DNA from 4 places in the Streptomyces sp. NPDC021012 genome. Region 3 is predicted to be linked to each of the others. Evidence: riboswitches for the same ligand, from Rfam matches in the RefSeq annotation. Region 3 holds a riboswitch; each other region holds the start of a gene.
What was found. Region 3 has a riboswitch for cyclic di-AMP ahead of ACH4TP_RS20515 (transglycosylase family protein). Riboswitches for the same ligand answer to the same signal wherever they lie in the genome.
Positions count from the first base shown of each region.

Region 1: it holds a riboswitch for cyclic di-AMP, as region 3 does, so the genes downstream of both, ACH4TP_RS22300 (C40 family peptidase) here and ACH4TP_RS20515 (transglycosylase family protein) in region 3, are expected to answer to the same signal.
Region 2: it holds a riboswitch for cyclic di-AMP, as region 3 does, so the genes downstream of both, ACH4TP_RS20370 (M23 family metallopeptidase) here and ACH4TP_RS20515 (transglycosylase family protein) in region 3, are expected to answer to the same signal.
Region 4: it holds a riboswitch for cyclic di-AMP, as region 3 does, so the genes downstream of both, ACH4TP_RS06460 (transglycosylase SLT domain-containing protein) here and ACH4TP_RS20515 (transglycosylase family protein) in region 3, are expected to answer to the same signal.

Region 1 is NZ_JBIRQU010000006.1:407,914-410,104, reverse strand. Features, by position in the region: gene ACH4TP_RS22305 (ATP-binding protein) at 53-490, shown strand; gene ACH4TP_RS22300 (C40 family peptidase) at 557-1,033, opposite strand; cyclic di-AMP (ydaO/yuaA leader) riboswitch at 1,036-1,159, opposite strand; gene ACH4TP_RS22295 (hypothetical protein) at 1,560-1,865, opposite strand; gene ACH4TP_RS22290 (ATP-dependent Clp protease proteolytic subunit) at 1,873-2,191, opposite strand, start outside.
Region 2 is NZ_JBIRQU010000005.1:603,093-605,283, reverse strand. Features, by position in the region: gene ACH4TP_RS20370 (M23 family metallopeptidase) at 1-923, opposite strand, end outside; cyclic di-AMP (ydaO/yuaA leader) riboswitch at 935-1,082, opposite strand; gene ACH4TP_RS20365 (PP2C family protein-serine/threonine phosphatase) at 1,295-2,191, opposite strand, start outside.
Region 3 is NZ_JBIRQU010000006.1:16,087-18,277, forward strand. Features, by position in the region: gene ACH4TP_RS20515 (transglycosylase family protein) at 2-721, opposite strand; cyclic di-AMP (ydaO/yuaA leader) riboswitch at 725-898, opposite strand; gene ACH4TP_RS20520 (transglycosylase family protein) at 1,157-2,191, opposite strand.
Region 4 is NZ_JBIRQU010000002.1:251,389-253,579, reverse strand. Features, by position in the region: gene ACH4TP_RS06465 (phosphoribosyltransferase family protein) at 1-460, shown strand, start outside; gene ACH4TP_RS06460 (transglycosylase SLT domain-containing protein) at 444-1,325, opposite strand; cyclic di-AMP (ydaO/yuaA leader) riboswitch at 1,331-1,514, opposite strand; gene ACH4TP_RS06455 (hypothetical protein) at 1,868-2,191, shown strand, end outside.

The sequences.
Region 1 (2,191 bases), 390 kb from region 3:
CGCGAAGCGCGATCCGGGGCCGGAGCCCCGGCGGGAAAGGGACAGCGTCGCCATGGCAGACCACCAGGAAGCATCCGTCACGCTGCCGAGCGATCCCGCGTCGGTCCCCACGGCCCGGCGGTACGTCGCGGAGGTCCTCGACGGATGGGGCCTCGACGACGCCGGGGACCTGGCGGACGCGATCCGCCTGATGGTCTCGGAACTCGCCACCAACGCCGTCCTGCACACCTTCGGGCAGTCGCCCACCTTCACGGTCGACATCCGTCTGGAGCGCGAGGAGCGCCTCCACATCGGCGTCACCGACAGCCATCCGCGCTGGCCCCGACGGCTCCCGGCGGCGGTCCAGCAGGACAACGGCCGGGGCATGGTCATCATCCGCTCCCTGGCGGCGGAGGCGGGCGGCCGCCTCTCGGTCACACCGACCGAGGAGGGAGGCAAGACGGTCTGGATCACCCTCCCGTGGGCCCCCGCGGCGGCCTCGTACGCATAGAAGACCCGACGCAGGGGTGCGGCGGCGCCACCGCACCCCTGGGGCGGGCTCAGTGCCCGGTGGGCGTCAGCGGACGCGTCCGTAGTAGACCTTCGACGTCCAGATCCTGTCGAGCTTCACCCAGGATCCCGTCTTGGGCGAGTGCCAGATCTTGCCGCTTCCGGCGTAGATGCCCACGTGGTAGACGCTCCCGCCGGAGTGGAAGAAGACCAGGTCCCCCTTCTGTCTGCTGGACGCGGAGATGTGCCGGGTCTTGTTGTACTGCTGCTGCGCGGTGCGGGGCAGCGACTTGCCCGCCTGCTTGTACGCGTAGAGCGTCAGACCGGAGCAGTCGAACCTGGTGGGTCCGGCGCTCCCGTACCGGTACGGGGCTCCCTTCTTGGACGCGGCGACGCTCAGTGCCTTGTTCGCGTATGTGGTGGCTGCCTGGGCCTCGGGTGCCGCACCTGGTGCGAGCAACGTGCCGCCGACGGCGGCGAGGGTGAGAGCCGAGACGGCTCCGGCCCGGGACAGCAGGGACGGGACGTGCATCTGCGCAGTCATGCGCAACCCTTCGTCAGCCGCCTGCGAAGGATGACCTGTCGGGTTCGGGCTGGCGAAGATGCCCGGCCGCGGTTGCGGCTTCACCCCAAGGGACGGCCCCGCTGCGAGAAACAGCGCGTACGTCCCGTACTGCTCGGGTCCTCCACTCCTGCCGATCCACTCCTGTCGACCAGACGTCCGGGACAGCGGCAGGACTCGGCGTCCGCCCGGACCGCCCCGCCTCGGATGGCGGGGGCTTGTCGTCGACAGGGATCTTGACCCACACCCGGGGCGAAATCCGAGCTGAAACGGCGATATGTGAGGCTCCTCACGACTGATCCAATCGGGTGGACAGGGTGCTTTCGTGATCACTTGAGGTGGGGCCGACGAGCCCCGCACCAGGGGTGGAACGCCCCATTCCGCCAAATGCGTACACCTGTTGCGCAACTCACCCGGCACATATGTCGACTCGTCGACTACGCCGAACGAGGGAGCGATTCTGCGATCCGTGTCGGCCGACCGGACCTCGACACGACATGCCGGAATGTCAACTCGCCCGTGCCCGGGGAACGGTGACGCGATCGGCGCGCCGCTCCCCGTCCAACACCCGCAGGGCGCGCGCCAGGGTCTCCGCATGCACCTCGCTCTCACCCCGCATATGCATGAGCGTCAGAGCCTCGCGCAAGGCCTCCGCACGTCCCACCAGGGCCTGCGCCGCGCGCAGCGCCCCATAGGTATGCGTACCCCTGGATGGGTTGATCTTCCCAAGGAGGTCGACGACTTCGAGGTAGGCGTCGATCAGCTCGCCCTCGGCCCGCGTCAGCGCGGGCAGCGGCGGCAGCTCGGGCACCACGGCCGGCTCACCGGGCCGCGCCGGCGTCGCGCCGGCTCGTGATCACGTGGTCCACGAGCCCGTACGCGACGGCCGCCGGCGCGTCCAGGACGGTGAGGCGGTCGATGTCGGAGTCGATCCGCTCGCGCTCCTGCCCGGTGTACTCGGTGAGCATCCCGGCCACCAGGGCGCGCAGCCGGAGGAGTTCGCGCGCGTGGATGTCGAGGTCGCTCGGCTGCCCCTGGAGGGGTTCGTCCATGGCGGGCTGCCGGAGGGTGATCCGGGCGCCGGGCAGGACGAGCCGCTTGCCGGGGGCTCCGGCGGCGAGCAGCACGGCGGCGGTGGAC
Region 2 (2,191 bases), on a different contig from region 3:
ATGGAGGAGAGGTGGCAGTACCAGACCTCGGTGCCGTCCTCCAGCTCCAGGACGATGCGGTAGCCGTAGGAGCCGGACCAGCCGGCCGACTTCACGGTGGCACCGTGGACCGCCTTGAGCGGGGTGCCCGTGGGGGCGGCGAAGTCGAGGCCGGTGTGGAAGCCGGAGGACCACATCGAGCCGGACTGCATGTAGGTGGCGGTGAGGGTGTACGAGGAGACCGGCAGCGAGTAGCTGGCGGCGAGCTGGGCGAGGCGCTCGGCCTCGGCCGCCTCGGCCTTCGCCTTGGCCTCCGCTTCCGCCTTGGCCTTGGCTTCGGCCTCCGCCTTGGCCTTCGCCTCGGCGGCCTCCTTCTCCGCGGCGGCTTCCTTGGCCTTGGCCTCCGCGGCGGCCTTCTCGGCCGCGGCCTTCTCGACGGCGGCCTTCTCGGCGGCGTCGGCGGAGGCCTGCTGCTGCTCGGCCTGCTGGAGGATGCGGGCGCGCAGGGCCTCGCCCGCGGCGGGGGCGGAGGCGGTCCGCTCCTCGGCCGGGGCGGTGTAGGTGGCGGAGGTGAGCGGGTTCGCCTCGGCCTGGGCGGCGGGCGCGCTCTCCTCTTCGGGGAGGAGGTCGCCGACGCCGGGGAGGTCGTGGGCGTCCGGCAGGTTCAGGTCCGGGAGGTCCGGCAGGGATATCGCCACCGGGGGCTTCTCCTGCGCGGTGGCGAGGCCGCCCGCGCCGACGGCGGCGATCACGCCGACGCCGAGGACGGTGGAGGAGCGGGCGAAGTTGGAGCGCTGCTTGACGACCCGGTGCCGGCCGCCGGAGCGGCTCTCGGCGCGCAGGGAGCCCTCGGTGGGGTTCCACTCGGTGTCCGGGGCGGAGGGAGCCGCACCACCACCGAAGGCGTCGAAGGGGGCTTCGGGTGCGGGAGTGTTGGACGCCACGGGGGCGCGCTCCTTTCCTTCCGTCTCGCCTACCGGGTTAGCTGACGGGTTCGGAGCGGGAAGGTCTCCTACGGGCACGCTCGCACGGGTGCGAAGGGGCCCGATTCACCCCAAGTGGTGGTTCCCCGGTTCCTTTTCAGGATTCGGCGCGTGCGCACGGTGCCGCCTCTTGCGACGGCTGGGACGACCGCGCTGCGTTATCGAACGTTAATAGACAGGGGGTCCCGATTCCAAGCCGTTCCTCTTGATCATTCATTGAATTGTGGGGCTATCGCCCGAGTTGACCCCCCTTCAGCAAGGCCTTCGGTGGATTCCGCGAAACCCCCGCGATCTGACGTTATGTCAATTGTTATCGCAGTGATACCCTTCGACTACGACCGGTGACCGGGCCCGCCCGGCGGCACCACCGGCATCGTCCGGCGCCGCTCGGGCTGCCCCGTCGCCGGGCGGCTCACCGCGAGCAGCGCCATGTCGTCCGTCGACCCGCCGCCCGTGTGGAGCCGTACGTCGTCCACGAGCGCGTCGAGCAGCTCCTCGGGTCCCGGGAAGATCCGCCCGGCGAGCCGCGCCGCCGGATCGTAGAAGACGCCCCGCGCGTTCCGCGCCTCCGAGAGGCCGTCCGTGTAGAAGAGCAGCGTCGCGCCCGGCGGGAACGGCCGCGCCTCGGCCCGGTCCGGCCACGCCGCCAGCTCGCCCATGCCGAGCGGCAGCGCCGCCTCGCCCGGCTCCAGGAGGTCCAGGCGCCCGTCCCCGTACAGCAGCAGCGGCGGCGGGTGCCCGCGGTTGACGACCCGTACGAAACCGCCGAAGGTCCCGCCGCCGTCGCCGCGCGGGATCTCGGCCAGGACGGCGGTGGTGAACCCCTCGAAGGAGTCGAGGTCGTCCCGGCGCATGCCCTCCCGGGCAAGGGCCCGCTCCAGGCGCCGCGCCACGCCCTCCAGGGTCCGCTCCGTCTCGGCCGCCTCCCGGAAGGCGCCGATGACGACGGCGACGGCCTCGACCGCCTCCATCCCCTTGCCCCGGACGTCCCCGACCACGAGCCGCACCCCGTGCGGGGTGTCCTGGACCGCGAACAGGTCACCGCCGATGAACGCGTCGGCCTGCGCCGCCTCGTACCGCGCCGCGCACTGCAGCCCGCCTATCCGCTCGGCGGGCATCGGCAGCACCGCCTTCTGCGCGGCCTCCGCGATGACCCGCGCCGAGGCGAGGCGCTCGCCGCTGCGGCGCACGACCCGGTTGATGAGGAGGGCGAGCGCGGAGACGGTGAG
Region 3 (2,191 bases):
CTCACTTCAGGTGGAGCTGCTGACCCGGGTAGATGAGGTCGGCGTTCTCGACGACGTCCTTGTTCAGCTCGAAGAGCTTGGCCCAGCCGCCCTTGACGCCGTGCGCCTGGGCGATCTTGCTGAGGGTGTCGCCGGTGACGACCTTGTACTCGCCGTCGCCCTTCTTGACCTTCTTGCCGGTCGGCGTGGTGACGGTCTTCGGGGCCTTGCGGTGCTCGCTGCGGGTGGTCGGCTGCTCGGCGCGACGCTCCTGCTGCTTCGGCGCGGCCTCCTGCTTCGGGGCGGCCTGCCGGGTCTGCTCCGGGGCGGGCTGCTGCGGGGTGCTCTCGGCGGCGCCGCCGTCGTAGGAGGCACCGGAGAGGCCGACGCCGCAGCTCGGCCAGGCGCCCTTGCCCTGGCCCGCGAGGACCTTCTCGGCGACGGCGATCTGCTGCGCCTTGGACGCCAGGTCGGCGCGCGGGGCGTAGGCGGTGCCACCGAAGGCGGCCCAGGTGGAGTTGGTGAACTGCAGGCCGCCGTAGAAGCCGTTGCCGGTGTTGATGGACCAGTTGCCACCGGACTCGCACTGGGCGACGGTGTCCCACTCGGCGGTGGTGGCGGCCGAGGCGGTGCCCGCGGTCAGCAGCGGGGCGGCGACGGCGACACCGGTGACGCCGACGAGCGTGGCGACCTGGGCGGCCTTGGAGGGACGACGGTGTTTGCCCTTGGCGGAAAACAGCATGGGGATTCTCCTCACCGACGCCTGTGAGGTGAGCTGTCGGGTTCGGGCCGGAAAGTTGCCCGGCCGCGTGTCCTAGCACGCGGCTTCACCCCAAGCCGGTCGTCGGCCGTCTGTCTCAACGGCCGGGCCCGGCACTTACCTTGGGTCCCCCACTCCTGCCTTCGGCGCTTGCGCGACGACTGTTCCCGGCGACCGACGGCAGGATTCGGCGTTTCGGTCGACGGGGCCCGCGGTGGCGAGCGGTGAAGACCGTAGACACAGACCCACCGGAAGTTCAAAGAGGCCGATTGCGGAAATATCGCCCTTCCTTGCCCTCCGGTGGGGGGTGTTTGCGCAGGTGGGAGGTGACGGAAGCAAAGTTTGCGGACGTGACACGCCAGTTGGGACGAAGAGACCCATGTCTCACTTGCCCAGAACCGGACATAAGCCCGCGAACTAACCTGCCGCCGCCGTCGAACCCTCCGTCAGGTCGAGGCTCTGACCAGGGAGGATGAGGTTCGGATCGGCGCCGACCGTCTTCTTGTTGGCGTCATAGAGGGCGGTCCACCCCCCGGGGAGCGCGTTCTCCTCCGCGATGCCGGACAGGCTGTCACCCGGCCGCACGGTGTACTCGCCCGAAGCGCCCTGACTGTCCGTTGTGTCCGACTTCTCCGCTTCGCCGGTCGCCGAACGGGTGTCGACCGCCCCTGCGGCCGCGTCCGCGCCCGCCGCGTGCCGGCCGGATTCGGCCGCGCCGTCCGTCGTGCCGGATTCCTCCGGGGCGGCCTCGCCCCGGTGCTTGCCGGTGCCGGGCGAGGCCGACGGCGCGTCACCCTTCGGCGTGTCGGACGAATCCGGCGTACCGGGCGTAACGGACGCGTCGGGCGTGACCGGGGCCGACGGGGTGACGGGCACGGCCGGCGTGGTCGGCGCGGCGGGGGTGGCGGAGCCCGCCGGACCGGTCGGCGCGGCCGGGGTCGCGGGAGCGGTGGGCGTCGCGGACGTGGCGGACCGCCCGGCCGTCCCGTCGGCGCCCGCGGTGCGGTTGGACTCGGGGAGGGGGCCCGTGGGGGTCGTCGGGACGACCGCCGGGCCGGGGTTCACGCCGGTGACCTTGCCGTCGTTCTTCAGGCCGGCGATCGGGGCGCAGGTCGCCCACTCGTCGCTGCCGCGGTCGAGCGCCTTCTCGGCGACCGCGATCTGCTGGGCACGGCTGGCCAGGTCGGGGCTGGGCGCGTACGCGAGGCCGCCGTTGCGCTCCCAGCTGTCCTGGGTGAACTGGAGGCCGCCGTACATCCCGTTGCCGAAGTTGGCGCTCCACTGGCCGCCGGACTCGCACTCGGCGACCCGGTCCCACGTGGCGGCGTCGGCGGCGGAGGCGGATCCGGTGGCGAGCAGCGGCAGCGCCATGGCGGATCCGGTCACGCCCGCGGCGACGACGAGGGCGGGGGCCTGACGGGGGCGACGGTGTCGTCCGTTCCCGGAACGCAT
Region 4 (2,191 bases), on a different contig from region 3:
GGTGGAGGCGACCGACCGGGCCCATGTCTTCGACACCCCGCTGCTGGCCGGGCGGCTCGCCGGGGCCACGGAGTGGCTGGCCGGGCGGCCCGGGAGCAGGGGGCTCCCGCTCGGGTACTTCGGCGCGAGCACGGGCGCGGCCGCCGCGCTGTGGGCGGCGGGCGATCCCGCGTCCCCGGTGAGCGCCGTCGTCTCGCGCGGCGGTCGGCCGGACCTCGCGGCCGAGCGCCTGGCCCAGGTGCGCGCCCCGACGCTCCTGGTGGTGGGCGGCGCGGACGCGCTGGTCCTGGACCTCAACCGGCGGGCCCTGGCGCTGCTGCGCTGCGAGAACCGGCTCTCGGTCGTGGGCGGCGCCGGTCACCTCTTCGAGGAGCCGGGCGCCCTGGAGGAGGTGGCGGACCTCGCCACCTCCTGGTTCGCCGAGCACTTCCGGCGTGCGGGGATCAGTACGCCGAGTTGACGTTGTCGATGGAGCCGTAGCGGTCGGCCGCGTAGTTGCAGGCGGCGGTGATGTTGGCGACCGGGTCGAACAGGTCCAGGGACGTGCCGGGCACGTGGTAGGCGAGGAAGGTCGGCTCGATGACCTGGAGGAGGCCCTTCGAGGGGGTGCCGGCGGCGGCGTTGGAGTCCCAGAGGTTGATGGCCTGGGGGTTGCCGGAGGACTCGCGCATGACGTTGCGGTAGATGCCGTCGTAGGACCCGGGGATGCCCTGCTGGCCCATGATGGCCAGCGACTCGCGGATCCAGCCGTCGAGGTTGTCGGCGTAGTTCGTGGCGGCGATCGAGGCCGCCTGGACGGCGGCGGGAGCGGCGGCGGCCGGAGCGGCGGCCGCGGCGGAGGCGCCCGTCCCGGTGGCGACGGCGGGGGTGGCCGACCGGTGCTCCGAGCGGCTCGCCCGCTCGGTCGTGGCGGACTTCTCCGCCCGCGCGGGGGCGGCCTTCGCGGAATCCCGACGAATCGTCAGTTCGAGACCGGGATGAATGAGTGACGGGTTGTCACCTACGGCGCTCTTGTTCGCGCGGTAAAGGCTCTTCCAGCCACCCTGAATTCCCTTCTTGCGGGCGATCAGGGAAAGCGAGTCACCGCTCACGACGGTGTACGTGTGGGCCGCGGTCGGGGCGGCGGGCGCCTTGACCACGATCGGCGCGGCGGGCGCGGCGACCGACTGGGCGGCACTCGCCGGGGCCCCGGCCACGGGCGCGGCACCGGCGACGGCCGGGGCGATCAGCGGCAGGGTGAGTGCGGCGCCACCCGTGCCGACCAGGGCGAGGCCGCGGGAGACGCGGCCGGAACGGGGGCGACGGTGCTTACCGTGAGCAGGCATGACGGGTTTCCTCTCCGGCGCCTGCGAGGTGAGCTGTCGGGTTCGGACGGGAGATGTCCGGCCGCGCGCACGCGGCTTCACCCCGAGCCGTTCCGGATTCCGGACCGGCGTATTCGTGGGTCCCCCGCTCCTGCCGTCGGGTGAAAGGGAGGTTTACCGAGCGGCGGCAGGATTGGGCGTTCCGCTCGAATGGAGGTGACCGTAGGCCAGTAATGCGACGGATAACAAGACGGGTGGACCCCGGGAATCGGGAAATGGATCACGGAATTCGGCGAATTCAAGATCGATGCCGCATCGGGGATGTCGAACTTCCTTGTGCGGTATGGGTCGGGAGGAGGCGTCTCCGGGGTTCCGGTCCGAGTGAGTGAGTCGCGTCACGCGGAGAGTAATGTCCGAATATGGGCTTTAATTCCGCGGTGGGTAAGTGAGGGGGAAATACCCGTGATGGGGTGTCCGGGCGAGGTAACTCCCAGGGCGGGTCAAAAGTCGCAAAACCGACATTTGTCTTGAAGGATGGAGACAGTCGACCCAGGAGACACCCCATGCCCCCCTCCACCTCCCTGCTCAGCCCCGACAGCCTCGACCGCGAGGCGGCCGCCCTCTTCGAGAGCGCCGTCTGGCAGCGGATCGTCACGGACTGGACCGCCCCCGCGGTGCCGGGGCCGACGGCCCCCGAGGAGTCGCCGCCGGCGGAGGAGGGCTGGCGGGGACTGCTCAGCGTGCCGGTGGACCGGCTCGTGGCCGACGCGCTCGCCGCCCTGCCGCCGGAGCTCCCCGCCGAGCGCCGCATCCCGGGGCGGCTCGGAGCCGTACTGCCCGACCGGCTGCACACCTGGCGCCGCATCGGGCAGGCCGACCTGCGCCCC